Regions from separate parts of the Alcanivorax sediminis genome, predicted to be linked through region 2. Evidence: predicted binding sites of a transcription regulator. Region 2 holds the regulator's gene; each other region holds the start of a gene.
What was found. Region 2 encodes sigma-54, which starts transcription at its own class of promoters, with help from an activator protein. Its sites were predicted from a motif close to TGGCACNNNNNTTGCTNT; they were not measured.
Positions count from the first base shown of each region.

Region 1: GFN93_RS14530 (pilin) is a predicted target of sigma-54. The motif match lies at 1,939-1,956, and genes of this name have one in related genera.
Region 3: GFN93_RS13215 (circularly permuted type 2 ATP-grasp protein) is a predicted target of sigma-54. The motif match lies at 2,362-2,379, and genes of this name have one in related genera.
Region 4: GFN93_RS08060 (putative urea ABC transporter substrate-binding protein) is a predicted target of sigma-54. The motif match lies at 5,539-5,556, and genes of this name have one in related genera.

Region 1 covers NZ_WIRE01000002.1:8,340-15,904, forward strand. Annotated here, with positions in the region: gene pilB (type IV-A pilus assembly ATPase PilB) at 1-1,616, opposite strand, end outside; gene GFN93_RS14530 (pilin) at 2,022-2,531, shown strand; gene tfpZ (TfpX/TfpZ family type IV pilin accessory protein) at 2,602-3,378, shown strand; gene nadC (carboxylating nicotinate-nucleotide diphosphorylase) at 3,423-4,262, opposite strand; gene GFN93_RS14545 (alanine/glycine:cation symporter family protein) at 4,362-5,702, opposite strand; gene GFN93_RS14550 (DUF1631 domain-containing protein) at 5,912-7,565, shown strand, end outside.
Region 2 covers NZ_WIRE01000004.1:69,588-77,152, reverse strand. Annotated here, with positions in the region: gene GFN93_RS16930 (MlaC/ttg2D family ABC transporter substrate-binding protein) at 1-84, opposite strand, end outside; gene GFN93_RS16925 (KpsF/GutQ family sugar-phosphate isomerase) at 315-1,283, shown strand; gene GFN93_RS16920 (KdsC family phosphatase) at 1,283-1,780, shown strand; gene lptC (LPS export ABC transporter periplasmic protein LptC) at 1,777-2,334, shown strand; gene lptA (lipopolysaccharide transport periplasmic protein LptA) at 2,318-2,836, shown strand; gene lptB (LPS export ABC transporter ATP-binding protein) at 2,833-3,558, shown strand; gene GFN93_RS16900 (RNA polymerase factor sigma-54) at 3,818-5,278, shown strand; gene hpf (ribosome hibernation-promoting factor, HPF/YfiA family) at 5,321-5,620, shown strand; gene ptsN (PTS IIA-like nitrogen regulatory protein PtsN) at 5,636-6,109, shown strand; gene rapZ (RNase adapter RapZ) at 6,168-7,019, shown strand; gene GFN93_RS16880 (HPr family phosphocarrier protein) at 7,055-7,324, shown strand; gene mgtE (magnesium transporter) at 7,476-7,565, shown strand, end outside.
Region 3 covers NZ_WIRE01000001.1:2,891,584-2,899,148, forward strand. Annotated here, with positions in the region: gene GFN93_RS13210 (alpha-E domain-containing protein) at 1-859, opposite strand, end outside; gene GFN93_RS13215 (circularly permuted type 2 ATP-grasp protein) at 853-2,298, opposite strand; gene GFN93_RS13220 (NAD(P)/FAD-dependent oxidoreductase) at 2,489-3,598, shown strand; gene GFN93_RS13225 (SDR family NAD(P)-dependent oxidoreductase) at 3,702-4,493, opposite strand; gene GFN93_RS13230 (electron transfer flavoprotein subunit alpha/FixB family protein) at 4,864-5,793, opposite strand; gene GFN93_RS13235 (electron transfer flavoprotein subunit beta/FixA family protein) at 5,793-6,542, opposite strand; gene GFN93_RS13240 (electron transfer flavoprotein-ubiquinone oxidoreductase) at 7,060-7,565, shown strand, end outside.
Region 4 covers NZ_WIRE01000001.1:1,766,283-1,773,847, forward strand. Annotated here, with positions in the region: gene uca (urea carboxylase) at 1-918, opposite strand, end outside; gene GFN93_RS08040 (urea amidolyase associated protein UAAP2) at 1,015-1,656, opposite strand; gene GFN93_RS08045 (urea amidolyase associated protein UAAP1) at 1,780-2,496, opposite strand; gene GFN93_RS08050 (ABC transporter ATP-binding protein) at 2,523-3,314, opposite strand; gene GFN93_RS08055 (ABC transporter permease) at 3,330-4,148, opposite strand; gene GFN93_RS08060 (putative urea ABC transporter substrate-binding protein) at 4,248-5,312, opposite strand; guanidine-I (ykkC/yxkD leader) riboswitch at 5,369-5,483, opposite strand; gene GFN93_RS08065 (dienelactone hydrolase family protein) at 5,707-6,480, opposite strand; gene GFN93_RS08070 (hypothetical protein) at 6,551-6,868, opposite strand; gene GFN93_RS08075 (glutathione peroxidase) at 6,931-7,503, opposite strand.

The DNA.
Region 1 (7,565 bases), on a different contig from region 2:
CCTTCCTTTCTGCACTGGTCACCAATCTGAATGGAGTTGCCTTCTTCCATGATGATTCTGGCAATTCCGTCTGTAATCTTGACGACTTCGTAAACGCCCAAGCGACCTTTATAACCGTTTTTGCACTTGTCGCAGCCCTCAGGCCCATAAACAGTAAAACCTGACTGTATGTCTTCTTCCGTGAATCCCATCTCAAGCAGAGACTGATTGGGGACATCCACAGGAGTTTTGCAGTGCTCACAAAGTCGGCGAGCTAATCGTTGAGCAATGATCAGGAGTACCGAAGTTGCAATGTTAAACGAGGGGACTCCCATGTTACGCAGACGAGTAAGAGTCTCTGGCGCGCTGTTGGTGTGCAGTGTGGATAGTACCAAGTGCCCGGTCTGGGCGGCCTTGATGGCGATATTGGCGGTTTCCAGGTCCCGAATTTCCCCGACGAGAATAATATCAGGATCCTGACGGAGGAAGGCTCTCAGTGCAGCTGAAAAGTCCATGCCCTGTTTGGGGTTTACGTTAACCTGGTTGATCCCTTCAAGGTTAATTTCAACAGGGTCTTCCGCCGTGGAAATGTTCCGTTCAGGCGTATTGAGAATATTCACCCCGGTGTAAAGCGATACGGTTTTGCCTGATCCCGTAGGGCCTGTTACCAAAATCATTCCCTGAGGCCTGTGCAGAGCCTCCATATAAAGCTGCTTTTGCTCGTCCTCATAGCCAAGCGCATCAATGCCCATCTTGGCAGATTCGGGATCAAGGATACGCAGTACGATTTTTTCGCCAAACAGGGTGGGGCAAGTATTGACCCGGAAATCGATGGCCCGGGTCTTGGATATTTTCAGCTTGATCCGGCCATCCTGGGGAACGCGCCGCTCGGAAATGTCCAGCCGTGCCATGACCTTGATGCGGGCGGAAATCTTGCTGGCCGTATTCACCGGGGGTTTGGAGACGGTTTGTAGTATGCCGTCCTGACGAAAACGAACCCGGTAAGTTTTCTCATAGGGCTCAAAATGCAAATCAGAGGCGCCGCCCTTGATGGCATCAAGCAGTAACTTATTTACAAAGCGGACAATGGGAGCATCATCGGAGCCTGCAGACGTTTCTTCCTTGGCTTCACTGCCATCGCTGGTCTGCAAATTCTCGAGACCATCATCCAGGTCATCGAAGGCGCTGTCATCGGATTCGGACTCAAGGTTGTCTATCCAGCGAGTCAGTTTGTCCTCTTCAACAATGACCGTTTCGATATTCAGGCCTGTGTTAAAGCGAATCTCTTCCAGTGCGGGCAGGTTAGTTGGGTCAGATACAGCAACAAAAAGCCGGCTGCCGCGACGAAACAGGGGAAGAACATGATGTTTGGTGATCAGTTTGGGGTCGACCAGATCCCTGATCAGGCTGTCCCGCTGGAAGGTATTGAGATCCAGAATAGGGTCGCCGAACTCCTCTGCCACGGTCAGCGCAAGCGCCTGGGCCGAAATAGAGTTTCGGGCAACCAGCTGATGAACCAGACTGGTTTTCTCCGCGCGGGCCTCCTGAAGGGCTTTTTGAGCATCTTCAGGGCTGATCAGGCCTTTCTGGATCAATCGGTGCGGCAAGCCACTGAAAGAGGGGGTGCGGTCAGTCATGTCTCTCTGCTTGTTTATAATTAGTATGTGCTCTCGATTCAGCACTTTATTCGTAACATACCGATTACATCCTGATCAGGGAAGCCCGAATATCCAAAAATCAGGGCGTTGCCGCAGATTCTTTGTGTGTTTTGACAGAAGTGTTTTTTTAAACATTCACGCACATGCTGACACTCGGGGCGCATCAGGGTGAGGCTGGGTGACAAGGAGTGTCACCAGGTGACGGTCTGGGGCCACCGTGAAGGCTGTTGTCCTTGATGGGCGTGATACTGAAAGCCATGCAAAGGCCGAAAATGCTGGGGTCTCGCTCTGTAAGCAAAGTTGGCCCGGTGTGTGCATTGTAACGTACAGTTGCTCGCCGGGGGTGAGCTCACTATAAAGATTTGCCAAATTTGGAGAGACACAATGAGAAAGCAAATTCAACAGGGTTTCACCCTTATCGAACTGATGATCGTGGTTGCCATCATCGGTATTCTGGCAGCTGTTGCGATCCCGGCTTACCAGGATTACACCGTGCGTGCCCGTGTTGCCGAAGGTCTGGCTGCTGCCTCTGCTGCCAAGATTCAAGTTGCTGACGTTCTGGCCGGTGGTAACCCGCAGGCTGATGCCAATGGTTATTCTGCTGGTTTCCCCGCTTTTGTTGCAACTGCTAACGTCAATAACGTTGCAATTGATGCCGCAACCGGCGTCATTACTGTAACCACCACTGCCAACGCTGGTGGCGGTACTGTGTTGTTTATTCCGAATGCTCCGATTGGTACCGCGCTGCCTGACGCTTCTGCAGGTTCCTTCGTTCCGCCGGCAGCCTCTGTAGCATGGCGTTGTACCACTGCTGATTCTGTGAACGGTAGCGGCTTCGCTAACTTTGCAAACGGTGGTCTGCTGTCCCGTTTCGCTCCGTCCGAGTGTAAGTAAGCTTAAAGGCTTGGCATAAAGGGGCGCTTCGGCGCCCCTTTTGTGTTTTTGGATAATGATTATGGTTTTAATGTCTCGTATTCGCCAGGCTGGGCGGGCAGGCATGCTTCATCTTGGTGTCAGCGTAATCCTCGCTTTGCTGGCTGCCGCTCTTGTTTTTGGGCTTTGGTATCCCTTCCCTTACAGCACTATCACAGGCGGCTCTGAGCTTTTTTTGCTGCTTGTTGCGGTGGATGTTGTTTGCGGTCCTCTTCTCACTCTTGTTGTATTTAATCCGGTAAAACCCAGGGCCGAACTGGTCCGGGATATCACCGTCATTGCGGTTTTGCAGTGTGCTGCCTTGCTCTTCGGACTGAGCAGTGTCTTTGAGGCTCGACCTGTTTATCTCGCGTATGAGGGCGACAGGTTTCGGGTGGTAACCGCCGCTGAAATCGATTACCAGGAAATTGATAAAGCACCTGAGGAACTCCGAACGTTGAGTGTAGCCGGGCCACGGTTATTGGGAGTAAGACTGCTTGACGGCAGTGATCCTGAGTATATGCAGAGTATTCGTCTGGCTATGAGGGGGCTGCACCCGTCCTTGCGTCCAGACCGCTGGGTAGAATATGGGGCTCAAATAGATGATCTTCTACGTGAGGCTCATCCCGTCACGTTGCTTCGAGATGTATTGACAACCAGGGAGTGGGAGAACCTGGAGGAGATGTTTTCTGGACAAGGGTTACGGTCGGAGGAGGTGGGTTATTTGCCTCTCGTATCGCGTTGGACAGATACTTGGATCGTCCTTGTTTCTTTGGAGGATGGCTTGCCTGTAGGCTACGCCCCCATCGATGGTTGGGGCGAGAAGTAAAGCCGCTCGGAGGGGGGGCTTTTCTCCCTTCAGGGTGGCTGGCTTCATGTTATCCTGAGGGAGAGGTCCACGGCCTGAACGTGCTTGGTGAGCGCGCCTGAAGACAAAAACCATTCCCGGTTGCCGGGAAGGCTGGCCGCATTCTCCATGGTCAGGTTGCCTGATACCTCCAGCGCGGAAGCAATCTCCATTTCCGCTGCTGTTGCCAGCTCTTCCGTACTGAAATTATCCAGCATAATCTGATCCGGCTTTAGCCCGGCTGCTTCCTGCAGCTCCTCCAGCGTTTCGACCTCCACAATAATCTTCTTCTCCGGTGCCAGTGCGCGTGCTCGCTCAATCGCCGCAGTAATGCCACCACACGCCGCCACATGGTTTTCCTTGATCAGGAAGGCATCGTAGAGTCCGATGCGGTGGTTCTGGCAGCCGCCGCAGAGGACGGCATACTTCTGGCCGGCGCGCAGGCCGGGGAGCGTTTTGCGGGTGTCGAGAATGGTGACTCGGCTGCCGGCGACTGCATCAGCATAGCGGCGAGCGGTGGTGGCAGTGCCCATGAGGGTCTGCAGGAAGTTCAGCGCGGTTCGCTCACCGGTCAGGATCTGTCGGGTGTTGCCGCTGAGGGTGCAGAGGGTAGTGTCCGCGGTCAGACGGTCACCATCGGCCACGTGCCATTCCAGTTTCACATCGCCCAGTTGCCGGAAGACTTCGTCAGCCCAGGCGATGCCGCACATCACCGCATCCTCGCGGGTAATGATGGTGGCGCTACTGGTGCTGTCGGCGTCGATCAGCTGAGCGGTGATGTCGCCGTCGCGGATATCCTCTTCCAGCGCAAAGGCCACGTTCCGGGCGATGTCATCACGGATGTAATCGGGCATAGGCTGGCTCATGGTGTGCTATCTCTCTGATTCTGCGACGGTAGATACGATACGGCCCGCCTTTACTGCTGTAGAGGCGGGCCGTGAGGATACCAGTGGTTGTACCGGCTGTTAATCCGCTTTCTGTTTGGCGAAGAATTCCCGGCTCAGCATCACCACAATGGGGGATAGCAACAGGAGGGCGATCAGGTTGGGTACCGCCATCAGGATGTTCATGATGTCGGCCATGGCCCAGACAAAATCCAGGCTCACGTAGGAGCCTACCGGGATGGCAATAACCCAGATGATCCTGAATGGCACGATGGCCTTTTCACCAAACAGGAACTGCGTGCAGCGCTCGCTATACAGGCTCCAGCCCAGCAGTGTCGTGAAAGCAAATATCGCCAGGCCGCAAACCACGATGACATCGCCGAAATCGCCGAAGGTGGCGGCAAAAGCCATGGATGACAGTGGGGCCCCTTCGGCGCCGCTGGTCCAGACGCCAGTAGAGACAATCGCCAGCCCGGTGATAGAGCAGACAATGATGGTATCAATGAAGGTGCCCAGCATGGCGATGGAGCCCTGTCTGGCCGGGTGATCGGTGTTGGCAGAAGCATGGGCAATCGGTGCGCTGCCAAGGCCGGCTTCATTGGAGAAGATGCCGCGCGCGACCCCGAAGCGGATGGCTTCCTTGACCAGAGCACCAGCAAAACCACCTGCGGCAGCGGTGCCGGTGAAGGCACTCTCAAAACACAGGGCCAGGGCGCCGGGAATAGCGCTGGCGTGATCCACCAGAACCACGAGCCCGGCCAGCAGATAGGCCAGCGCCATGAACGGCACCACGAAGGTGGCCACATGGGCGATTCGCTTCATGCCTCCGAGTACGACCATGCCCACCAGAACGGCCAGTACGACACCGGTAATCCAGGTTGGCAGGCCAAAGCTGTCATTGAGGCCGTGGGCCACGGAGTTGGCCTGCACGGTGTTGCCAATGCCGAAGCCGGCAAACATGCCGAAAAAAGCAAAAACAATAGCCATCCAGGCCCAGTTTTTGCCCAGACCGTTGCGGATGTAGTACATGGGGCCACCGACATACTGGCCCAGATGGTCTTTCTCACGGTAGTGAACCGCCAGTACGGCTTCGGCGTACTTGGTGGCCATGCCCACCAGCGCGATCAGCCACATCCAGACCAGGGCGCCGGGCCCACCAGAGTGGATGGCCGTGGCGACACCCACAATGTTGCCGGTGCCGATGGTGGCAGACAGTGATGTGGCCAGAGCCGCACCCGCGCCAATGGTGCCCACGCCGGTTTGTGGGCCAAACATCTGACGGAAACCAAAACCCAGTTGTCGCAGCGGGAGGAAGCGCAGGATCAGGGTCAGATAGATGCCGGTGCCGGCGATCAGGATCAGGGCTGGCCAGCCCCACAGAAATCCGCTGATTTGATTAAGAATTGCTACTGCTGCTTCCATGTTCACCGTCCAACACCCCGAAAAGACTTAGGCTAGGGGAAATGGCCGCGCAGGAAAAGGGCGCTGTACCGACTGAAACGTATTCATTCTTTGGTGTAACTGCCAACTAGTTCAAAATCAGTACACATGTATACATGATACAGTCGTTTTCATTAGAAGACTGGAGCCGTGCCGCGACAAGCTGCACGGCCAATCCTGCAGGTGTCGTCATGTCCAGGGTCGCTCATTTGCACTCCGACTCCCCAACAAAAGACATTGCCCGTTTGCCGCAGGCCATTGAGAAGGTGCGCTCCCGGCACGTCGCCCTGTGTGTGGACTATCTCAGCGACATGCTCGATGGTGCGGATGACGCCCTGTATGCCCTTATTGAAAAGGCGACAGACAGCGAACGTGATGGCTATTTCGAGGCCATGCGTGCACTTCGGGTGCAGAGGCAGGACATCATGACCGGGTTTCGTCAGTCGCTGGAAAGCCTGTTCCAGAATCTGGCAAGTCCGAGCCGGTTATCGAGCCCCTCCACTCATGTGGCTGTGGATCTGGATTCACTGACACTGGTCAATGAGGACGAGGTGGAAACCTCGGTGGCGCTGGATAATATGGCGCGCAGAGCCCGCAACGGCTGTGATGAGCAGCTGCGCGTCCTCAATCATCGTCTTCAATTCCTGCTCAAGAACGACACCGAGCTGGGTGAAAAGAACAGTCCGCTGGAGCCGCGCCAGCTGGTGACGGCCTTCAGTGATGTGCTTGGCAAACTCGCTCTGGATATCAAGGCACGACTGGTCGTCCTCAAGTTATTCGAGCGGGAAGTCATGGCGGAAACCGGTTTTCTGGTCAGTGAGGCCAATGCCGTATTGATCAAGGCGGGAGTGCTTCCCGACATGAAAACTGCGCCCATAGCGCCGGTCAGGAGACCGGGTAGCCGCTCTCTTTCCCGTTCCAGCGCTTCCCCTGTTACAGGCCCCGCCTCGCCTGCTGCAACTCCTCACCCGGCGCAGTCAGAGGGCAATGACCAGATGTTCGGCCTTCTGCAGGAGCTGCTGGTGACCATGCGGGGTTTGCAGGGCGGTTCCGGTGAGGCGCCATCCGCCGGGCAGAACGACACCCCCATGGCGGTCATGCATAACGGCGTGCCACACATGAATGGTGCGCCCATCGCCAACCCGGTCGGGGTACGCCCGGTCAGCTCGGATGACCTGCTGGCGGTGCTCAATCGGCTGCAGCGCGTTGAGCAAAGTCTGAACCCTGCAGAGGAGCAGACGGGCTCGTTGAAATCGGATCTCTCGGACTTGCTGGACAGCGAACACGGCCAGGCCATCCATGCCCTGGATCAGGGGGATGATGACGTCATCAATCTGGTCACCATGCTGTTTGATTTTATTCTCGACGACGAGGGGTTGGCATCCGAGATCAAGGCGTTGATTGGCCGCTTGCAGATACCGCTTCTCAAGGTGGCGATTACCGACAAGAGCTTCTTCAGTAATGAGAGCCATGATGCCCGCTTGTTGCTGAATACGCTGGCAAGAGCGGGCGGGCAGTGGGATCCACAGCAAGGGATACAGGATGAGCTCTATCAACGCATCAATCAGGCGGTGCATCGCATCATTGATGACTTCGAAGAGGATGCCAGCCTGTTTCACCGCCTGCTGTTGGAGTTCGAAGAGTACCTGGCCGGCCAGTCTTCCCGCTCCGACCGTGTGGAGCAACGTGTCAGGGAGGCAGAGGAGGGCAAGGTGCGCGCCCAGCAGGCGCGCCAGGCTGTTACCACCGCGCTGGATGAGCGTGTTGCCGGGCGTCGATTGCCGGAGACGGTAGTGCAGCTGTTACGCCAGGGCTGGAGCGAGGTGATGTATCTGACCTGGCTAA
Region 2 (7,565 bases):
CGGATCGGTCTGTGCCTGCGCAAAGGCAGCCATGAACATCACGATCAAAGCCGCCGCCCAGGTAAAATATTGTTGTCTTTGCATCCGGTGTCTCCCTGTCATCATCGGGCGGTTTTACGGGGTTCCGCCGCCCCTGTCCAGAACCTGTATGCCATATTGGAGTCATAACCACGCAGAACAGTTCCAAAATCGCTAACACCGAATTGCAGGCAAGTATGATGACCGACCGTGAGACAGCGCCACGAATTGCGTTATTTCGGGTCAACCTTGAGCACATTTGGCGTGTATAATCGCCGCAATTACAGGGAGATTGCATGAGTCACGACCATATCAGCGTCGGCCGGCGGGTACTGGATATCGAAGCTCGCGCCGTCAACGCGCTGAAAGACAGCCTCGATGAACAGTTTTCTGCAGCCTGCGATCAGATGCTCAAGGCGAAAGGTCGCATTATTGTGACCGGCATGGGCAAAAGCGGCCATGTGGGCAACAAGCTGGCCGCCACCCTGGCCAGCACCGGCACCCCTTCTTTCTTTGTGCATCCCGGCGAAGCCTCCCACGGCGACCTGGGTATGATTACCCCGGATGACGTGGTACTGGCACTCTCCAACTCCGGTGAAACCGCCGAGGTGCTGGCCATTTTACCGGTGATCAAACGCAAGGGGACGGTGCTGATCGGCATGACCGGACGGCCCTCATCGACCCTGGCACAGCTGTCAGATGTGCACCTTACCGTGGCCGTGGACGAAGAAGCCTGCCCACATAACCTGGCTCCGACTTCCTCCACTACAGCCGCCCTGGCCATGGGCGATGCACTGGCGATCGCCCTGCTGGAAGCCCGCGGCTTTACCGCCGAGGACTTTGCCCTCAGCCACCCCGGCGGCAGCCTGGGCCGACGCTTGCTGCTCAAGGTGGATGACATCATGCACGCGGGCGAAGCCCTGCCCGCGGTATCCACCGACACCAGTTTCAGTGACGCCCTGCTGGAAATGACCGCCAAGGGGCTGGGCATGACCGCAGTAACCGCCGATGACGGCACCCTCGCCGGAATCTTTACCGACGGTGACCTGCGCCGGCTATTGGACCGGGATCTGGATATCCGCAAGGCCAGCATCGCCGAAGTGATGGTCACCGACCCGATCACCATTGCCACCGGTCATCTGGCCGCCGAGGCCTTGCAGGTCATGGAAAGCCGCAAGATCAACGGTCTGGTCGTGCTGGACGCAGACCGCAAGCCGCTGGGAGCCTTTAACATGCAGGACCTGCTGCGGGCGGGAGTGGTGTAATGCAGATTTCCGCTGTTGATGCCCAGAACCTGCGCCTGATGGCCTTCGACGTGGACGGCGTCATGACCGATGGGCGCATCTATTTCACCCAGGAAGGCGAGGCCATCAAGGTGTTCCACACCCTGGATGGTCACGGCTTGAAAAAGCTCGCTGCCAGTGGCGTCACCCTGGCCATCATCACTGGCCGCAACACCCCAATGGTAGCCAAACGGGCAGCCGATCTGGGTATCCAGCACGTCATTCAGGGCCGTGAAGACAAGGGGGTGGCGCTGGCTGATCTTGCCGATCAACTGGGTATTGCCGCCAGCGAGACCGGCTATGCCGGGGATGACGAGCCGGACGTAAGCGCCCTGGAATGGGCCCGCCTGAGTTTTGCTCCGGCCAACGCCCATGAGTGCGCCAAGCAGGCCGCCGATCACCATACCCAGCGTCGCGGTGGCGAAGGCGCGGTAAGGGAAATCTGTGACGCTATCCTCGCCCAGCGAGGTGCGGCATGAGGCGCCAGGGGCTACTAAGCGCCACCGGCATCCTGCTATTGGGCCTGGTGGTCCTGATGACGCTGCACGAGTGGGACAGCACCCTGCCCGGAGAGGATCAGGCGGTACTGACAGCCCCGGCCATTCTGGCCAAAAACATCACCGCGCGAGCCTACAGCGAGGAAGACGGAGAGCTGCAATATCATCTGATCGCCGACAATCTGATCCAGTATGATCACAACCCGCTTACTGAAATGAACCAGCCGAAGCTGGCCATGGCCAACGACAAGGGCACCTGGACCATTCGCAGCGAGAGTGGCGCCGTGCAGCAAAATGGCAAGCTGATTGTGTTTACCGGCACGGTGGAAGCACGCAACGCGGACCAGAAAATCGAGCTCGACACGGATGAACTCCGTTTTAATAGCGACACCAATATCGCGACCAGCCCCGGCGACGCCACCATCCGCTTTGAAAGCGGCGAGACCCGCGCCGGCGCACTGGAGGCCGATCTCGACAAAGGGGTATTATCCCTCGATCAAGGAGTAGAGAGTGAATTCAATGCCCCGGCATCGTAAGGCTCTGGGCGCCTGCCTGGCCCTGTTTTCCAGCATTGCCTGCGCCGCCCCGGTAGAGGGCCCGATTTCCGTTTCCGCCGATCGCGGCCGTTTTGAGCAGGATGCCGGAACCGGTGTATACAGTGGCAATGTGGAGTTGCTGCAAGGCAACCGCAGCATGCAAGCCGATAAAATGTCGCTGTTCACCAAGAACGGCGAATTGGTTCGAGTGGAAGCGACTGGCAGCCCGGTAAAGCTGTCGGAAGGTGAAGACCTGGAGGCCCACGCTGGCAATCTGGTTTACGACATCAAGGCCCGCACCCTGGTTTTGACTGGCGATGCCTTTATCCGCCACAAGGGCAACACCTTTGAGGGCGCCAAGGTAGAATACAGCCTGGACTCCAAGCGCGTGGATGCCAGCAGTGAAGGCGACCAGCGGGTTCGCCTGGTCATCCCGGCGGAGAACCAGATCCCCGGCAACGACAAGAAAGACAACACAGATTCGGAGTCTTCCAAGCCATGACGCACCTACGCGCCCATCACCTGGCCAAGAGCTATAAAGGCCGCCGGGTGATCGAAGACGTGTCCCTGGACGTAGACTCCGGGCAGATCGTCGGATTACTTGGCCCCAATGGTGCCGGCAAAACCACCTGTTTTTACATGATTGTTGGGCTGGTCGAGGCTGATGCTGGCCGTATTGAAATTAATGAAACCGACATCACCCATCTGCCCATGCATGGTCGCGCCAAGCGAGGCATCGGCTACCTGCCCCAGGAAGCCAGTATCTTTCGCCGTCTGACGGTACAAGAGAACATTATGGCGATCCTGGAAACCCGCAAGGAACTCAGCAAGCAGGAACGCCACGAACGCATGGAAAACCTGCTCAAGGAGTTCCATATCACGCATATCCGCGACTCGCTCGGCATGAGCCTGTCCGGGGGGGAGCGTCGCCGCGCAGAAATTGCCCGCGGTCTGGCCACCGACCCGGACTTCATCCTGCTGGATGAACCTTTCGCCGGGGTCGACCCGATTTCCGTGAACGACATCAAGGGCATCATTCGCCACCTCAAAGAGCGCGGCATTGGCGTGCTGATCACTGACCACAACGTGCGCGAAACCCTGGATATTTGCGATACCGCCTATATCGTCAGTGCCGGCCACATCATCGCCTCCGGCGACGCCGACACCATCCTTTCCAACCAGCAGGTGCGGGATGTGTATCTGGGGGCGGACTTCAGACTTTAGAAAGAATTAATAGTTAATAATGAATAACGTCGCGGGACAGGCTCCCCGTTTTGAACCGAAGGAGGCCGCGCCCAAGAGATGGGCGCGGCCTCCACGCTTGAAGCAGCCGAGCTATCTGACCGCGCAGCTATTAATTATTCATTATTAACTATTAACTCACCCCTCCCTACCACACAAGCATCACTGGCACAATTATTGCTAGTAAGACTTTGAAGCTGCTATTCTCAGGTTTTGGGGATCAATCACCAACCTGAGCAGTATGAAGCCCACACTACAATTACAAATCGGCCAGCAGCTGACCATGACGCCTCAGCTGCAGCAGGCCATCCGCCTCCTCCAGCTCTCCACTCTGGATCTACGCCAGGAGATTCAGCAGGCCGTGGAAAGCAATCCGCTGCTTGAGCTGGCTGACGATTTTGGTGACGATGCCCTCCCCGAAGCTGACGAAGAGCGTCAGGATGACGAACTCAATCCCGAGCGCGACGACGCCCTCGAAGAATTCGTGGACAGCGACCCAGGCATAGAAACCGAATGGGACGACGTCTATTCGGGCCAGAGCAGCAGCTCCGCCACCCTTCCTGACGACGCCGATGAATGGCAGCAGCGCCATTCCGTTTCCGGAAGCCTCCAAGACCACTTGCTGTGGCAGCTGAATCTGACCCCCATGAGCGATGTGGATCGCATCATCGCCATGGCCATCATCGAATCGGTAGACGACCGTGGTTACATGACCACGTCCATTGACGATATTGTCGAGATGGTCAACCAGCAAGAAGGCCTGCTTACTGAGGGTGACGAGCTGGAAGCTGATGAAGTGCTGGCAGTGCAGCACCGGCTGCAGCAGTTTGATCCTCTCGGCGTTGCCAGTATCGATCTGGCTGATTGCCTTGCCGTCCAGCTACGCCAACTGCCAGGGGACACCCCCTATCTGTCCCTGGCCATGGAATTACTGAAACACCTTGAGCTGCTGGAAAAGCATGACTATGCCGCCCTGAGAAGGGTGCTCCAGACCAGTGAGCAGGAGCTACTGGATGCCCTTTCGCTAATCCGTACACTCGATCCTGCACCCGGTGAGCAAATTGGCGAGAGCTCCGTAGACTATGCAGTACCAGACGTGATTGTGCGCCAGCACAATGGACGCTGGCAGGTCAGCCTCAATGATGACATCCTGCCCAAGGTGAACCTGCAGCAACAGTATGCCAGCCTTGCCAGGCAGACCTCCGGGGAAGATGGACAATACCTGAAAAACTGCGTGCAAGAAGCCAAGTGGTTCATCAAGAGTCTGCAAAGCCGCCACGACACCCTGCTCAAGGTGGCCACCCGCATTGTTGAAGTGCAGCAGGACTTCTTTGATTATGGCGAAGAAGCCATGAAACCCCTGGTACTCGCCGACATCGCCGAGGCCGTCGAGATGCACGAATCAACCATCAGTCGGGTTACCAACCAGAAATACATGATGACACCCCGCGGCGTCTTTGAGCTGAAATATTTCTTTTCCAGCCACGTGGGAACAGACGGCGGAGGCGAGTGTTCCTCCACCGCTATTCGTGCCATTATTAAGAAGCTGGTCGCCGCCGAGAATCCCCGCAAGCCGCTCAGTGATAACAAACTGGCCAGCTTGCTCAACGATCAGGGAATCAACGTAGCGCGCCGGACCGTTGCCAAGTATCGTGAGGCAATGAGAATACCGTCATCCAGTGCTCGCAAGCGTTTGGTGTAGGGCACGAATGACGGGCCCAACAAGCAGGTAAAGGAGCCAGCCATGCAAATTAATATCAGCGGTCATCACCTGGAAGTTACCGACGCTCTTCGCACTTATGTCGGCGACAAGTTCTCCCGTCTGGAAAGGCACTTCGACCAGATCACCAGCATCCAGGTAATTCTTTCTCCGGAACCGAAGACTCACAAGGCAGAATCCACCATCCATATTTCCGGGGCAGACCTGTTCGCCACCGCTGAAGCCGACGACATGTATGCGGCCATCGACAAACTGACCGACAAACTTGATCGTCAGATCCTCAAGCACAAGGAAAAGACCGTCAGCCACAAGCACGGTCACTAAACCGAAACGACAATTATGCGAGTTCGCGAAATACTCACCGAAGCACGTACCCATAGCGGAGTACAGGCCAGCAGCAAGAAACAGTTGCTGGATCAGGTTGCACAGCTGGCTGCGGCCGGCTGTGACACCCTGAATGAGCAGGAGGTATTCGATGCGCTGGTAGCCCGGGAAAAACTGGGCTCCACCGGCATCGGTGAAGGCATTGCCATTCCTCACTGCCGCCTGGGACACTGCCAACAACCCGTGGGCCTGCTGCTCAAGCTGGACACCCCCATTGATTTTGACGCTGTTGACGGCCGCCCGGTGGATCTGGTGTTTGTTTTGCTGGTTCCCCAGGAAAATCCCGAACAACATCTCAAGACCCTGAGTCACCTGGCTACACTGTTCAACGACGATGACTATCGCAATGAATTGCGAAGCAGCCAGGACACCCACAAGCTTTACCTGACCGCCGTAGAATCCGAGGCAGAACTCCGACTGGCATCATGATCCGCGAAAGTTACATGCAGCCAACAACCAAGCAGCCACGCAGCCCGGTCGCAAACCCATGAAACTGACCATCATCAGCGGCCGTTCCGGCTCCGGCAAAACCACTGCCCTGCAGGCCATGGAGGACCAGGGTTACTACTGCGTGGATAACCTGCCAGTTGGCATGCTGCCTACCCTCACCAGCCAGCTGAATGATGGCGAGGCCCCCATTGAGCGGGTCGCGGTGGGCATTGATGCCCGAAATGTGCCTGCCCAGCTGCAAGCCTTTGACCGTATTCTGGATGCGCTTCACCAGCAGCAGATCGACACTGAAATTGTCTATCTGGATGCAGACGACAACACCCTGCTCAAGCGCTTCAGCGCCACCCGCCGCCGCCACCCGTTGGGCACAGGCGATCGCACCCTGGAAGACGCCATCCAGCATGAACGGGTACTGCTGGCCAACATCCGTCAGCGCGCTGACCTGGTCATCGACAGCAGCAATTACGAAGTCCATAGCCTGCGAAACCAGATCCGTGAACGGGTTGCCCGCCGCCAGAGCAACTTGTCCCTTCAGCTGGAGTCCTTTGGTTTCAAGAACGGCCTGCCCAATGACGCCGATCTGGTCTTTGATGTCCGCGTACTACCCAACCCCCACTGGGATCCAGCCCTGCGGCCACTGACCGGGATGGACCAGCCCATTATCGATTTTCTGCAGCAGCACCAGGCCAGCCACGACATGCTCGATGACATCAGCGGCTTTGTGCAGCGCTGGCTCCCCGCCTTCGCACACAGTGACCGCAGCTACGTCACTGTCGCCATTGGCTGCACCGGTGGACGACATCGCTCTGTCTTCATTGTGGAGCAGCTGGCAAAACGCTTGCGCGAGCAGGGCATTACCCTGCAGGTACGCCACCGCGAAAAACATTAAGCTGCCTACGCTCCCGGCCCAGGAACACCCGACCCATGATTGAAAAACAACTCGACGTGATCAACAAACTGGGGCTGCATGCACGCGCAGCCGCCAAGGTAGTGAGCGTGGCCTCCCGTTATGACAGCCGCATCCATGTGATTCATAACGGCAACCCCATCGATGCGAAAAGTATCATGGGACTTCTGATGCTGGGTGCAGCCAAAGGCAGCCAGGTCACCTTTCAGGTACAGGGCCCCGATGAAGCGGATGCCATGAACGAACTGGAAGACCTGTTTGCCCGGATGTTCGATGAGGGAGAGTAGGATCGTAATTAATAGTTAATAATGAATAGTTAATAACTAAAACCGGTACCCCCCAGACGTCACGACTGTTACTGTTTACAGGCAATGTCGATAGCTGTTTTTGCATTTCCAGCTATTCACTATTAATTATTAACTATTAACTGATTTTCCAATGCCCGCCGATAGCAGCCGCAGCCAGCAACATCTCAAAGCGATCAACCGCGCGCTCGCCAGTGGTACCTACTCACAGGTTCGCCAGCTG
Region 3 (7,565 bases), on a different contig from region 2:
GATAATCATTCAGGCCAATATCAACGATATGTTCCATATCGCCGTACTGCAGGCGAGCCAGCTGCACCGCGGCAAGGCGTTTTGATTGCAAACCCGCATTGCCTTCAATGGCTGGCAAAAGATCACAAAGCATCTGCAGGCACGAAAGCAACGAGCGCGGCACTTCCGGTCGCAAGATCAGCAGTTCCGCCACTCGCTCTGCATTAATGGTCTCACTGAACATTTCACGAAACGCCTCATAGGCGCCCACCGATCGTAACAGCGCATGCCAGCGGTAATAGTCCAGCGTGGTATTGGATTCCGACTGTCCCTCGCGATGTTTCACATCCAGAATACGGGCCGTGTTGTCAGCCCTCTCGATGAAGGTTCCCAAACGCAGAAATCGGAAGGTATCACTACGCATCAAGGTGCCGTAAGTCGCTCCGCGGAAAAGGTGAGAACGATTTTTTACCCATTCAAAGAACGCGGTTTCGCCGTAAGCCTGCAGGCCCGTCTGGCGGATCTCCTTCAATTCCAGCCAGGTGCTGTTGACGCTTTCCCACATCTCAGAGGTGATCTTGCCTCGCACTGCATGGGCACTGGCCCGGGCCTGACGCAGGCAGGAGTAAATACTGGCAGGGCTATCCGCATCCAGGGTGAAAAAGAACAGCAGGTTCTGAATGGTGATCTTTCCGTAGCGAGACCCATAGTGATCCGCAGTCCCGGTAATCGCTAACGGCGCCGCCATCTCTGCCTGGGTATCCACCGCAAAGCGAATCAGCGACAGGTTCCAGACCACGTCCAGCATCCGCGCCGTATTCTCTGCCCGCTCAAAATAGCGGGACAGCCAGTAAAGGTCCGAAGCGGTACGACTCAGCATGCGTCCTCCTCCCCGCCTTCCAGCACCCAGGTGTCTTTGGTGCCGCCTCCCTGTGAGGAATTCACCACCAGAGAGCCCGCCTTCATTGCCACCCGTGTTAATCCCCCCGGTACCACCCGGGTGTCATGACCACTGAGCACGAAAGGACGAAGATCGATATGACGAGGGGCAATACCTTCTTCCACGAATATCGGGCAGGTGGACAGCGACAGGGTTGGTTGCGCAATATAGTTTTCCGGGTCTGCCAACAGACGATCACGGAACATCTCAATCTCTGCACTGCTTGCCGCCGGCCCAACCAGCATCCCGTAGCCCCCCGCCCCGTGGACTTCTTTAACCACCAGTTCGGGCAAGCGCCCCAGCACCTCTTTCAGGTCCTCAGGTTTGCGGCACTGCCAGGTGGGCACGTTGTGCAAGATAGGCTCTTCATCCAGATAGAAACGGATCATGTCCGGTACGTAAGGATAGATGGACTTGTCATCCCCGACGCCAGTGCCCACCGCATTGGCCAGCACCACATTACCCTGACGGTAAACTGACAGAAGGCCCGGCACGCCCAGCATGGAATCAGAGCGAAAGGCCAACGGATCGAGAAAGTCATCATCGATACGCCGATAAATCACATCCACCCGCTGCGGGCCCGCCGTGGTGCGCATGTACACGTAGCCATCCTTGACGAACAGGTCGGCCCCTTCCACGAGCTCGATGCCCATTTGCTGAGCCAGAAAGGCATGTTCGAAATAGGCGCTGTTGAACTGTCCAGGCGTCAGAAGCACCACTGTTGGGTGACTGTGACTGGCACTTTGCTGCAGGGTTTCCAGCAACAAGGTCGGGTAATGCTCCACCGGTGCCACAGTCTGTTCAGCAAACAGCTCCGGAAACAGACGCATCATCATGCGCCGGTTCTCGATCATGTAACTCACACCAGAGGGCGTGCGCAGGTTGTCCTCCAGTACATACCAGTCCCCTTCACCATCACGAATCAGGTCCACACCGCTGATCTGCGAATACACCTGATTGGGAAGGTCCACGTCCTGCATGCAAGGCTGGTACTGACTGTTGCCAAAGATCTGTTCGGCGGGAATACGACCGTCGCGGATGATGTTTTGGTCGTGGTAGATATCGTGGAGGAAGAGATTAAGGGCATTGACGCGCTGGATCGCCCCTTTCTCCAGCAACGCCCATTCGCTGGCGGGTATCACACGTGGCAAGGTATCGAACGGAATCAGGCGCTCCGTGCCGCTTTCCTCGCCGTAAACGTTAAAGGTAATACCAACCCGATGAAACTGAAGTTCCGCTTCCTTGCGCTTGCGTTGCAACAGACCGCGATCCTGCTGCAGCAACCAATCGTGATAACTCGTATAGTGAGGCCGCACCCCACCGCCCGGCGCTATCATTTCGTCGAAACCGGACACCGCCGGCAACTTTAATGACCGCATGGCGAATTCCTTGGTCCTGGGGCACGCTACAGGCATGCCCCTGAGCACTTCTCACTCAACACTTCAGCAAGTCCTGTGCCAGAATGGGCATAGCAGAAAGGCCATTTGACACGGCTTTGCCGGACTCAGGATCCAAAACAGGGCAAGACGAAGTGCATGGTGCGAATTGCGCCCGGATTCGGGCATAGACATGGAAATCGTTGATACCGTTATCGTTGGCGCCGGTGTGGTCGGCCTTGCCGTGGCACGGGCATTATCCGCGGACCGCTCCGTCATCATTCTGGAGCAGGAAGACCGGATTGGTACTCACCTCTCCTCGCGCAACAGCGAGGTCGTTCACGCCGGACTCTATTACCCTCCCGGCTCACTCAAGTCGCAGCTATGCCTGGCTGGCAATGAAGCACTGTATCGATACTGTGAAGAGACAGGCGTACCTTTCCGACAGTGCGGCAAGCTATTGGTGGCACAACAGGGACAGGAGCAACAACTTCACCAATTGCAACACAATGCCACAGCCGCGGGGACTCTTCCCCTTCAACTCCTTGCCAGAGCTGAGTGGCAACGACAGGAACCTTGGCTGCGCGCCAGTGAGGTATTGCTTAGCCCCCACTCAGGCATCATAGACAGCCACGCCCTTCTTGCCCGGCTCAATTGGGATGCCGAACGCAACGGGGCCATGCTAACCCTGCGCCACAGAGTCGAGAACATCACATGCGAATCAAATCACTTCACCCTCTCGGTGATTGATAGCGACAGCCAGCACTTTCACCTTGGCTGCCAACAATTGATCCTCGCCGCCGGGCTGTTCACCACCCGCCTATTGGAAAATGCATCAGGCTTTCCTTCCAGAAGGATCCCGGAACAGCGCCAGGCACGTGGTAATTATTTTTCGCTGCTTGGCCGCAGCCCAACTCAAAAGCTGATCTACCCCATGCCGGAAAGTCATGGTCTGGGCGTACATCTCACCGTAGATCTGATAGGTCAGGCACGCTTTGGCCCGGATGTGGAGTGGATCGACAACGATCTACCTCCAGATTACGCGGTCAACGCAGATCGCAAGCTGCGATTTCTGGAAGCCATTCGCGAGTACTGGCCTGATGTAAATCCGGGGCAATTGCAGCCAAGCTATGCCGGTATTCGACCCAAACTGTATAGCGGCGGTAAGCCCGTCACGGACTTTCTGATTCAGGATGAGGAGCAGCACGGGCTGGCCGGCATGATCAATCTGTTGGGTATCGAATCACCGGGCCTGACTGCCGCCCTGGCAATTGCAGACGAGGTAAGAAATCGCCTTGCGTGAGGCCCTGACCGGCAGAAGTCCAGCCTGCTGATCAACCCGGTCACGATAAAGGAGAAGCGGTGATCTCTCGCCGCCGGTTAATTTCTGCCTTTCGCATCAGTCTTCAGACGTCTGCCCAGCTATTATTCCTCCCCATCACCGAGCCAGCCAATCGCACTACCACGCTATCCGGCAGGCAACGTGTTATCCAGGTCATGGCTCGATACATCCCTCCAGGCACCACTACGGCCTTCCCCCTTGCCAGCCCCTCAAGACCGGCCCTCGCCACTGGCTCCACAGGCATCATGGCCTTTTCCAATGAGGGGTCCATCTGGCCACGCGCCTTGGCAGAAAACTCTGTCCGGGTGCCACCGGGACTCAGCGTGGTCACGGTAATGCCTGACGGTTTCAGCTCTTCATGCAAAGCCCGACTCAATGTCTGCACAAACGCTTTGCTCGCCGCATAGGCTGCCATCCCCGGAATCGGGAACCAGGCAGAAACCGAACTCACGTTGAGGATCCAGCCCTCACCACGGCCAGCCATGGGCTCGGCAAAAAGACGGATCAGTGCCAGCAAAGCGCGGTCGTTCACATCCACCATGCCAAGCTGTTCTTCCAGGGACATCTCAAGCGTCGATTTCTGATAACCGAAACCCGCATTGTTGATCAAAATATCCACCTGCGAACCTCGCCGCTGAACCTCATCAAAAAGCATCTGAGGTGCATCCCGCAGAGCCAGATCCAGGGTAATCACACCCACGCTCACCTCAGCCAACTGGGCTGCCAGCGCATCAAGACGCTCAGTCCGCCGTGCCACCAGAATCAGGTTGCAGCCCATCGCCGCCAACTGACGAGCCATTTCTTCACCAATGCCACTGGAAGCACCAGTGATAAGGGCGGTTTTTCCTGAAAACATACAACCTCCGTTTCTATGAGTACGAGCCCCCTGCAGGAGAGACAACTTGTTGCCCGAATGGGGCGGGTCATTCTGGAAAGGCCATGCCATCGGAAAGCTCTTCGTTCATCAAGTTGAATCTCCCACCATTCGAACGGCGTCTCTGGAACCCTTGCCTCGCTGAGACGAGGATCGCCATGCAAGCATAGCTCCTACAGGGGGCATCAGATCCTGCCTGTCGCCGAACTCGACGATTTGGAAGGCGTTTCTATTAACCAAAAAAACGGGCAACTATTTTGGGGCTTATTTCCGATCAAACGTAGCTTGTAGCTAAAAGCAAAAAACCCGGCACAAGGCCGGGTTTTTTGTTGGTGCGGAAAGCGCGCTGTTTTTACAGCTTGCCGTCCAGCTCCGGTACTGCTTCGAACAGGTCAGCAACCAGACCGTAATCAGCCACCTGGAAGATCGGGGCTTCTTCGTCCTTGTTGATCGCAACGATGACCTTGGAGTCTTTCATACCGGCCAGATGCTGGATGGCACCGGAGATGCCCACAGCAACGTACAGGTTCGGTGCAACGATTTTACCCGTCTGACCTACCTGCATATCGTTCGGTACGAAGCCTGCATCAACCGCAGCACGGGATGCACCCACGCCAGCGCCCAGCTTGTCAGCCAGTTTGTACAGGATTTCGAAGTTCTCGCCGTTACCCATGCCACGACCACCGGAGATCACGATCTCGGCAGAAGTCAGCTCAGGACGGTCAGACTTGGCCAGCTCTTCACCAACGAACGCGGAGGTACCGGCGTTCTTGGCAGCGTCCAGGCTCTCTACGGCAGCAGAACCACCTTCGGCCGCAACGCCATCGAAGGAAGTACCACGCACGGTGATCACTTTCTTGGCGTCTGAGCTCTTGACGGTAGCGATAGCGTTACCTGCGTAAATCGGACGCTTGAAGGTATCAGCGTCGACCACGTCAGAGATCTCGGAGATCTGAGCCACGTCCAGCAGAGCAGCGGTGCGCGGAGCGAAGTTCTTGCCAGTGGTGGTGGCCGCAGCCAGAACGTGGGTGTAATCGGCAGCAACTTCAGCCACCAGATCACCAACGTTTTCGGCCAGCTGATGCTCGTAGGCATCGTTGTCAGCGCACAGTACTTTGGAAACGCCATCAATCTTGGCAGCTTCTTCAGCAACAGCGCCACAGCCTTTACCAGCAACCAGTACGGTGATGTCGCCACCGATAGCCTTGGCAGCAGCTACTACGCTCAGGGTGACCTTGTTGAGCGCGGCGTTATCGTGTTCGGCGTAAACTAATACACTCATCAGATCACCTTCGCTTCGTTCTTCAGTTTCTCGACCAGCTCGTCTACGGAGCCAACGATGATGCCAGCCTGACGCTCGGCCGGTGCTTCCACACTTACAGTGGTCACACGCGGAGTCAGGTCAACGCCCAGATCAGCAGCGGTTTTGGTATCCAGCGGCTTCTTCTTGGCTTTCATGATGTTCGGCAGAGACGCGTAACGCGGCTCGTTCAGACGCAGGTCAGTGGTAACCACGGCCGGGAGGGTCAGTTCAACAGTCTGCAGACCACCGTCGATTTCACGGGTTACTTTCACTTTACCGTCAGCCACATTCACTTCAGAAGCGAAGGTACCCTGCGGCATGCCGGTCAGAGCAGCCAGCATCTGGCCAGTCTGGTTGTTGTCACCGTCGATGGCCTGCTTGCCCAGAATAACCAGCTCAGGCTTCTCTTCATCAACGATAGCTTTCAGCGCCTTGGCAATGCCCAGCGGCTGAACGTCTTCGTCAGTCTCTACCAGGATAGAGCGATCAGCGCCCAGAGCCATGGCAGTACGCAGCTGTTCCTGAGCGGTCTTGGGACCGATGGAGACAGCAACGATTTCAGTAACCACACCCTTCTCTTTTAGGCGCACCGCTTCTTCTACAGCGATTTCACAGAAGGGGTTCATGGCCATTTTGACGTTAGCGAGATCAACACCAGAGTTGTCCGCCTTCACGCGAACCTTGACGTTGTAGTCAATGACTCGCTTGATGGGTACAAGAACCTTCATAGGATCCTCGGAATGTTCCATTGGGTGACTTGTAGAAGGAGGCGACATGACGCCGTTGCCGGGTCCACCCCCGCGAAAGAGCCGCTATCTTGAACGCTCGGCCACATCAGGTCAATAGGCCGAAAATCCGTAAGCAGATGATTTTGCTGCAAATAGGCAACATAAAATGTCAGTTTTTTGTGACTTCCCGGTCGGCCATTTTGTTGAAAATCAAGCATCTAGCAAGGGATAATCCAAACAGTTGTTTGAAAAGCGCTCTGACCAAGGGAGCGGCAGCCCCCTGCTGCTTCCTTATATATGTACCCATCCTGACATCGCGTCACGGCATCTGGGTCAATCAGAGCCTCCCAGGCAGTGGTGCGGATACCGCTATCTCTATATACTCCGCGCCACCCCAAGGCTGGCCACGGTCGGCTGCTGAGAAAGCAATTCTGGCTCACGGGAAATTGATCCCCTTCAGAATAGCTTTCTCAGTGGCTTCCGGGCCGAAACGCAATCCGATAGCGAGGAGAAGGCTGTGGAACGCGAATCTATGGAAGTCGACGTAGTCATCGTCGGCGCCGGTCCTTCCGGTCTGGCAACCGCTTGCCGTCTGGGCCAGATCGCCCAGGAAACCGGTCAGGAAATCAGTGTTGTTGTTGTAGAGAAAGGCTCCGAAGTTGGCGCCCATATTCTCTCTGGTGCGGTACTCGAGCCGCGCGCCCTGAACGAACTGTTCCCCAACTGGGAAGAGATGGGCGCACCTGTGAACACCAAGGTGACCGGTGACGAGATCTACTACCTGACCGGCCCGGAAAAGGCACAGAAGGTACCTAACCTGTTCGTACCCAAGACCATGCACAACGAAGGGAACTACATTATTTCCCTGGGTAACCTGTGCCGCTGGCTGGGTGAGCAAGCTGAAGGTCTGGGCATCGAAATTTTCCCGGGCTTTGCTGCCACCGAGATCCTCTATAACGAAGACGGCTCCGTTAAGGGTATCGCGACCGGCGATTTCGGCATCGGTCACGATGGCGAGAAGAA
Region 4 (7,565 bases), on a different contig from region 2:
CACACCGAAGATCTGTTCGGTGACACCATGTTCCACCTGCAGGCGGGTGTTCACTTCCAGAAAATAAAAGGCATTGGTGTCCTGATCGAGAATGAATTCCACGGTACCGGCATTGCGATACTGCACCGCTTCCATCAGTGCTCGCGCAGTGTCCTGTAATTCGCTTCGTACCTGGTCCGGCAGATTGGGTGCGGGGGTTTCTTCCAGCACCTTCTGGTGGCGGCGCTGGGCAGAACAGTCCCGTTCTCCCAGCGTCACGGCCTTGCCCTTGCCATCACCAAACACCTGCACCTCGATATGGCGGGCGCGGGCAATGTATTTTTCGATAAAGACGCCATCATTGGAAAAGTTGTTGGCGCTGAGTCGGCGTACTGAATCCCAGGCTTTATCCAGACTCTCAGCGCTTCCACAGATCTGCATACCGATGCCGCCGCCACCGGCGGTGCTCTTCAGCATCACCGGGTAGCCAATTTTTTCGGCGGCTTTCATCGCTGCGGCCTTGTCGGTGAGCAGATCGGTGCCGGGTAACAGCGGCACGCCGGTTTTTTCGGCCAGGGCGCGTGCGGTGTGCTTGAGGCCGAAGGTATCCATTTGTTGGGGCGTGGGACCAATGAAGGCAATGCCACGGGCCTCACATCCTTTGACAAAATCCGGGTTTTCACTGAGAAAACCGTAGCCGGGATGTACCGCGTCCACGCCGTGTTCTTCCATCAGCGCAAACAGCTTTTCCTGATTCAGATAGGTATCCCGGGCGCTACCTTCGCCCAGACAAAAGGCCTCGTCAGCGCAACTCACGTGCAGGGAATCCCGGTCGGCCTCTGCAAATACCGCCACGGCCTGAACGCCCAGTGACTGAAGGGTACGGATAACACGGGTGGCAATGGCGCCGCGGTTGGCAATCAGAACCTTGTTGAACATGGCACTCTTCTCTTGTGGTGCTGTCTCGTCGACAGATGACGGGTCGTCCCGTCTTTTAAACCTTGGCCGCCGGGGTCGTCCCCGGGGAAATGACGATCAGTTGTTCCAGATTAAAACTTCAATGGGAGTCGGGTTATAACCATTGCACGGGTTGTTCAGCTGCGGGCAGTTGGAAATCAGAATGACTGTGTCCATGCAGGCGGTGAGCTCCACGTATTTGCCTGGCGCAGAAATCCCGTCTTCAAAGGTCAGGCCACCTTCAGCGGTCACCGGCACATTCATGAAAAAGTTGATGTTGTGGGTGATGTCCTGCTTGCCAAGATGAAATTCCGGGTGCTCGTTGACGGCGAGCATCCAACTGTCTCGGCAGGCATGCATGCAACGCTTTTCAAGGTCGTATCGCACCGTATTGCTCTCGGTGGCACAGGCGCCGCCAAGAGTGTCGTGACGCCCGCAAGTGTCAGCGACAATTTCCAGTAGCGGGTTCATGCGGTTACTCATCAGCATGGTGCCCGCGGTGAGATAGACGTTGCCCTGCTCACGGATGGTGTCCATGGCGCTGTAACGCTCAGCGGGATCTTCTGCACTATAGAACAGGGTATCGGCAGCCTGATTACCTTCCAGGTCCAGCAGGCGAACGGTTTCACCTTTCTTGATGGTGCGAATGAAGTAGTCTCCGGCTGCCACCACTTCACGAAAGCTGGCCTGCTCTGGTTGTCGAGAACTTTCTTTGATCATTTTTCTTTCCTTTGCGCCTTTCCGTGCGCCTACATGTTTTTGCTGTAGGAGCCTGCCTGCAGGCGAATGGCGGTTATCGCTTGCAGGCATACCCTAAAGGGCACAGAGAGCTCCTACGGAATATCAAAGGCCAAGGTGGTAGAGACGATTGTTCTCGAATGCGCGGCCGTTTTCCGGACGGAAGTTCTTGCAGTAGTCGTCTGCGGCTACCGGGTCGGCTTTCAGCATCTCTATCTGCACCGGCTTCATGGGGTATTCCTCTGCCGGGTTCAGCGGGTGTGGGCAGCTGTGCAGAATCACCAGGGTCTCCATCTCAAAACGCAAAGTGATGCTGGCACCGGCTTTGGCCGCTGACGGATCGAAGACCAGGTTGCCGTCATCATCTGCTGTCACCTTCGAAAACAGATTCAGGTTGGCGGCCATGTCCCGTTCAGTGAGGCCGTATTTGGCCAGCTCGGTCAGGAAGCTGTGCTCGCCGCTCAGAGTCCATTGGTTATGGCAATCCTGATAGGAGCGCACGGCATACTTCTCTTTAAGAGTTTTTTCGCTCAGGGTGCCGCACACGGTGTCATGCCAGCCAAAATCATCTTCCACGATGGAGGCAAACACGCGACCCATGTCGGAATACAGGCAGTTGCCTTTGGTCAACTTGAAGGTGTGCTGGCCCTTGAGCGTGTCTGGTGCGTTGTAACGCTCGAGCAGCATTTCCGGGTTGTACATCAGCACGGACAGGTTGGCGCCGCCTTCCAGATCGGTGAGGCGTAGCTGCATGCCGCGGCGTACCCGCAGCGACCAGTGGGCGCTGCCGGGCAGGGTCGTTGTGTAAAGGCTTTCGCTCATGGTGAAGTCCTTCGTTTTCCTGTTTTTTATAGCGTGTCGTTAAGAACGCGGCTGGTGCGGGTCACGTTCCGGTTGATGCTGGTAAGCGTGCCGTTTTCGCAGTCGCCCACGGGTAAGTCATAGGTCACCCGTGCGCCATAGGCGCCGGGCGCCTGGGGATCCAGCCTGGGCTTGTCGAACACCCACAGCCGGGTGCCCAGATAAAAGCCTTCGGTAATGTCATGGGTAATCATGAATACGGTGAGTTTCTGCTCTTTCCACAGGCTCAGTACCAACTTGTGCATGTCTGCACGTATGCCGGGATCCAGTGCGCCGAACGGTTCATCCAGTAACAGAATGCGCGGCTTCTTGATCAGCGCTTGGGCCAGAGCCAGGCGTTGCTGCATACCGCCGGACAGTTCATGGGGGTATTTATCTGCAGCGTGGCCGAGCCCCACTGACTCAAGCATGTCCAGCGCGGCCTGGCGTAGTTGATTGCGTTTTTTGCCGAAGGTAATACCCAGCCAGCGGTTACTCTGCAGCTCACCACCCAGCATCACATTTTCCAGTGCGGTCAGGTGGCTCAGCACCGAGTAGCGCTGGAAGACGATGCCGCGACTTTCATCCGGCTCGGCGGGTAGGGGCAGACCATCCATCAGCAGTTCGCCACGGGAGGCTTCTTCGGTGCCGAGAAGGAGTTTCAGGAAGGTGGTCTTGCCGCACCCGGAGGCGCCGACAATGGTGACAAACTCGCCTTCCTGCACGGTAGCATTGAGCCGTTCCAGCACAACCTGGTCACCGTACTCCTTCCACAGGTTTTTCATTTCGATAATAGCCATCGTGATGGTTCTCCCTTAATGACCCTGTTGGTGGAACCAGGGGTAGCGCCATTGCGAATAGCGTCTGAGGATGAGGTCGATGGCGAAAGCCAACAGGGTGATCCACACCACGTACGGAAGAATGACATCCATGGACAGATAGCGGCGTACCAGGAAGATCCGGTAGCCCAGGCCTTCGGTGGCTGCGATGGCTTCGGCAGCAATCAGGAACAGCCAGGCAGGCCCCAGAGACAGGCGCACGGCACTGATCAGGCGAGGCATCAATTGCGGCCATACCAGGCGAGTGATGATCTGCCAGGTGTTGGCGCCCAGCGTCTGCAACTTGATGATTTGCTCGGTGGGGATTTCCATGGCTCGTTGTTGCAGATCACGAATCATGAAAGGCGTAATGCCGATGATGATCAGCATGACCTTGGCCAGCTCCCCCAGCCCGAAGATGATGAACAGCACCGGCAGGATTGCCATGGGTGGCACCAGTGAGAGCCCGGTCACCAGTGGCGAGAAAGTCGAGCGAATCAGTGGAATGGTGCCGTTACCGATTCCCACGATGACCGCGATCAGGGCACTGATGGCGACCCCGATGCCAAGCCGTTGCAGGCTGGCGAGCGTGTCTGCCCACAGCAGGTATTCACCGCTGCGCTTGCTGGGCTCGAACGCCATGCGATCGATCGCCTGAACAAAGCTGTCCAGTGCGGGCAGAAGCTTGTCGTTGGGGTTCTCTGCCAATCGCGCATCCGATGCCACCATGTAGGCGACGATTAGCAGCAGGAAAGGCAGCAGTCCCAACGCCCAGCTCATGGCATTGCCGGGGCGGCGATTGATCAGTTTTTTCATGGCAATTCCCGGTAGATAAATCGCAGGAGGCCGGCTGCCTGACGCCGGCTGAAAGAGCCGCCAGCGTCTGGCGTCGGACATTGGGCATCAGGCGTTTATTTACAGCTTTCCTTCGGCGGCCATCTGCATGTAGTCAGGGATAAAGCGCAGCTGCACATTGCTGTCGCTGCCGAATATGCCCGCTGGCGTGGCAATACCAACAAAACCGGCATCCGGAGCACCTTCGCCCAGCAGTCCATGCTCGAAGGAGAACTCTGCCACTTTCTGCATGGTGTCTTTCAGCTCGGTGCTATTGACGAACGCGACCGCTTCGCTGGCGTTATAGAACATACGGGTGGAGGCGAGTTGGGCTTCGTAACCGGCCAGGTCGGTGCCAGAGGCCTTTGCCATGAAGGTGCGGGCCGCCTTACCTGCGTCATCGTCGGCGGACATGGTGGCCATGATTTCGTACCAGGCCCCCGTGAGCGCCTTGCCGAAGTTCGGGTTGGCGTTCAGGGTGTCGGTGTTGACCACCATCAGGTCGATGATTTCACCGGGAATCTTTGAAGAGTCGAACACCTTGTGGCTGTCCGGCATGGCGGTGATTTCGCTGAGCAGTGGATTCCAGGTGGCGACGGCGGTGACATCCTTGGTGGTGAAGGCGGCGACCATGTCGGCGTCTGAGGTGTTCACCACGGTCAGGTCTTTTTCGCTCAGACCCACCGTATCCAGAGCACGTGCCAGCAGGTAATGGGACACGGAGAGCTCGACCAGGTTGACGTTCTGGCCCTTGATGTCGGCCAGCTTGTTGGTGCCTTTCAGCACAACACCGTCATTACCGTTGGAGAAGTCCCCCACGATCAAGGCGGTTGAATCCACGCCTCCGGCAGCAGGGATAGTAAGGGCGTCCATGTTGGTCATGGCACAGCCATCATAGGCGCCGGCGGTGTACTGGTTGATGGATTCCACGTAGTCGTTGATCTGCACTACGTCGATCTCGATATCGTACTTGTCAGCCCACTTGTCGATGATCTTTTGTTGGGCGCCGAAGTCCCATGGCATCCAGCCCACATAAATGGACCAGCAAACGCTGAAGGAATCCTTGGCCATGGCACTGGCAGGAGTGAGAACGGCAAACAGGGAAAATGCGGCAGCGGCTGCTGTCTTGCGTACGGAAAGGGTCATGTCAGACCTCCTTGGCTACGGACGGAGAGGAATCCAATGACACTGCTGTCATCGTGCTCTCCCGGGCTTTTGTCCCGCCGTGTAACCCTCTGCCAGGTAAGTCAGATGAGGTCGTCAGCTCTCGGACCAGGCATCTTCACGGAGAAGACCGGAACCCTAGCTGTCTATTTCGCAAATTGTCATGAGTGCTTGATGGCAAGTGCCATTCGATTCCTCGACATTGAGTTCTGCAAGTGGGGTGCCAACTGTAAAGAAAGCTGGAAAACAAAGGGTTGCGTTTGAACTGAAGGAAGACGGTTTTAACGGGAGTCAAAGAATTGCATTAAAATGGGGCGCGATATTTCGTCGCGCCCCTTGTTGGTGCTGTTCAGCGGTGATGGGGTAGGGTGAGGAATTATTGCGCCATGAAATCCATCAGCGCTTCCCAACTGGTCAGGTCTGCATGGGCATCATAGCCCAGCGGCAATTCGAACCGCTTGGCCACGGCATCAGCGCCCGGATTGGTAAAGCTGTGCTTCACACCAGGAAAGCTGAGCAGTCGCAGGTCCACCCCGGCGGCGCTCATCTCGGAAACCAGCCCGGTGACCTGCTCGGCGGGAACCATGGGATCGGCCTGGCCTGTTGCGACCAGAACCTTTGCTTTGACGTCACCGGCTTTGGCGGGGGTCTGGGTGCCAAGTGAGCCGTGGAAGCTGGCCACGCCCGCCAGGTCAGCGCCCATACGGGCCTGATTCAGTACGACCGCGCCGCCAAAACAGTAACCAATGGCAAACAGGCGCTTGGGATCGACTTGCTGTTGTTTGAGGAGCATCTTGCGGGCGGCCTCGAAACGGGCATTCATTTTTTCTGGCTCGGCCAGTGCCGCTTCCATGAAGGCAGTGGCGTCCTTGGGATGGGTGGCGACCTTGCCTGTGCCATACATGTCCACGGCCAGCGCGACAAACCCTTCCTTGGCCAGCATGCGGGCGCGGTTGCGCGCGTAGTCATTGAGGCCCCACCACTCGTGAACCACGATGACACCTGCAGACGGTTCCTTCTGCTTGTCGTTGAGGTACATGACGCCGGTGCCGAGGCCATCAGGCAGGGTCACGTTGGTTTCAATGATACCTGCAAAGGCACTATTGCCCATGAACATAACCAGGAAAAACAGCCCAAGCCGTTTCATCATCTTTCCTCTTGGTGATTGGAAGTAGTGTTGAGGTTTTCACATTACACGCCATGCCCCTGGGGCCTGGCGATTATCGATCTTGCCAGACCCAGCGAAGCGGTTCGCCAAAATCATCATAAAGCAGTTTGCGCTGTGGACGGGGGTTGAGCCGCTGGCGCTTGGGTTTGTGCTTGCGGGCATCAATGGTGGCGGCCACCTGGCTGAGATCGGTGCGGCTGGTTTCACGAGGACCGTTAAACAGCACGGTCTGATGCCCTTTGCCGCTGACCGGATCGGTGCCACTGACGCCGCTGGGGACTTCCTTGATGGATCCACCTTTCTCGAGAAAGCGTTGCATATCGCGCTCGAGGCGATGACGCTGCTGTTCTTTACTGTTGAGAACCTTCACAACGGGCCCTGTCCCAGGTTGAAAGTGGAACTATCGACCATAGCAGCCTGCGTCCGGGGGTTCTACTGCCCACTGATGGGAGTTTGTAACGCTGCTTTGATTGCCTCCTCCAGAGCGCCCCCCAATGGCTTTGCCGATGCTGGGAAATGGCGGATGGACTGCCCATCTGCGGAGACAAGGTACTTGTTGAAATTCCAGCCAGGCGCTTCAGATCCCTCGGCAAGTGCCTTGAACACGGAATGGGCTCCGTCACCCTTTACCTTGCTGGTCGCTGCCATGGGGAAGGTCACGCCGTAGTTGATGTAGCAAACCTTGGCTGTCTCTGCCTCGTCATCCAGCTCCTGGCGAAAGTCATCGGAGGGGAAACCGATAATGACCAGTCCCTCATCCTTGTAGCGCTGGTGGAGGCTTTCCAGCCCCTTGAACTGGCCGGTGTAGCCACAGCGGCTGGCGGTATTGATCACCAGGGTGGGCTGGTTGCGGGTCAGCGCGCACAAATCCAGGTTGTCTTTGGAGTGCAGCTTGCGCACCTGGGTGTCAAACAGCGCGGCACAATCGGCAGCGTGTGCTGCTAGAGGCGTACCAAGCATCGCTATCAGGGGCAAGGCAACAAGCGCGACTTTCAATAAGCGCATCACGGTGCTCTCCAGTCATCGGCCAAAACCGCACTATTGCCCCTGATCGGTCAACGACACGC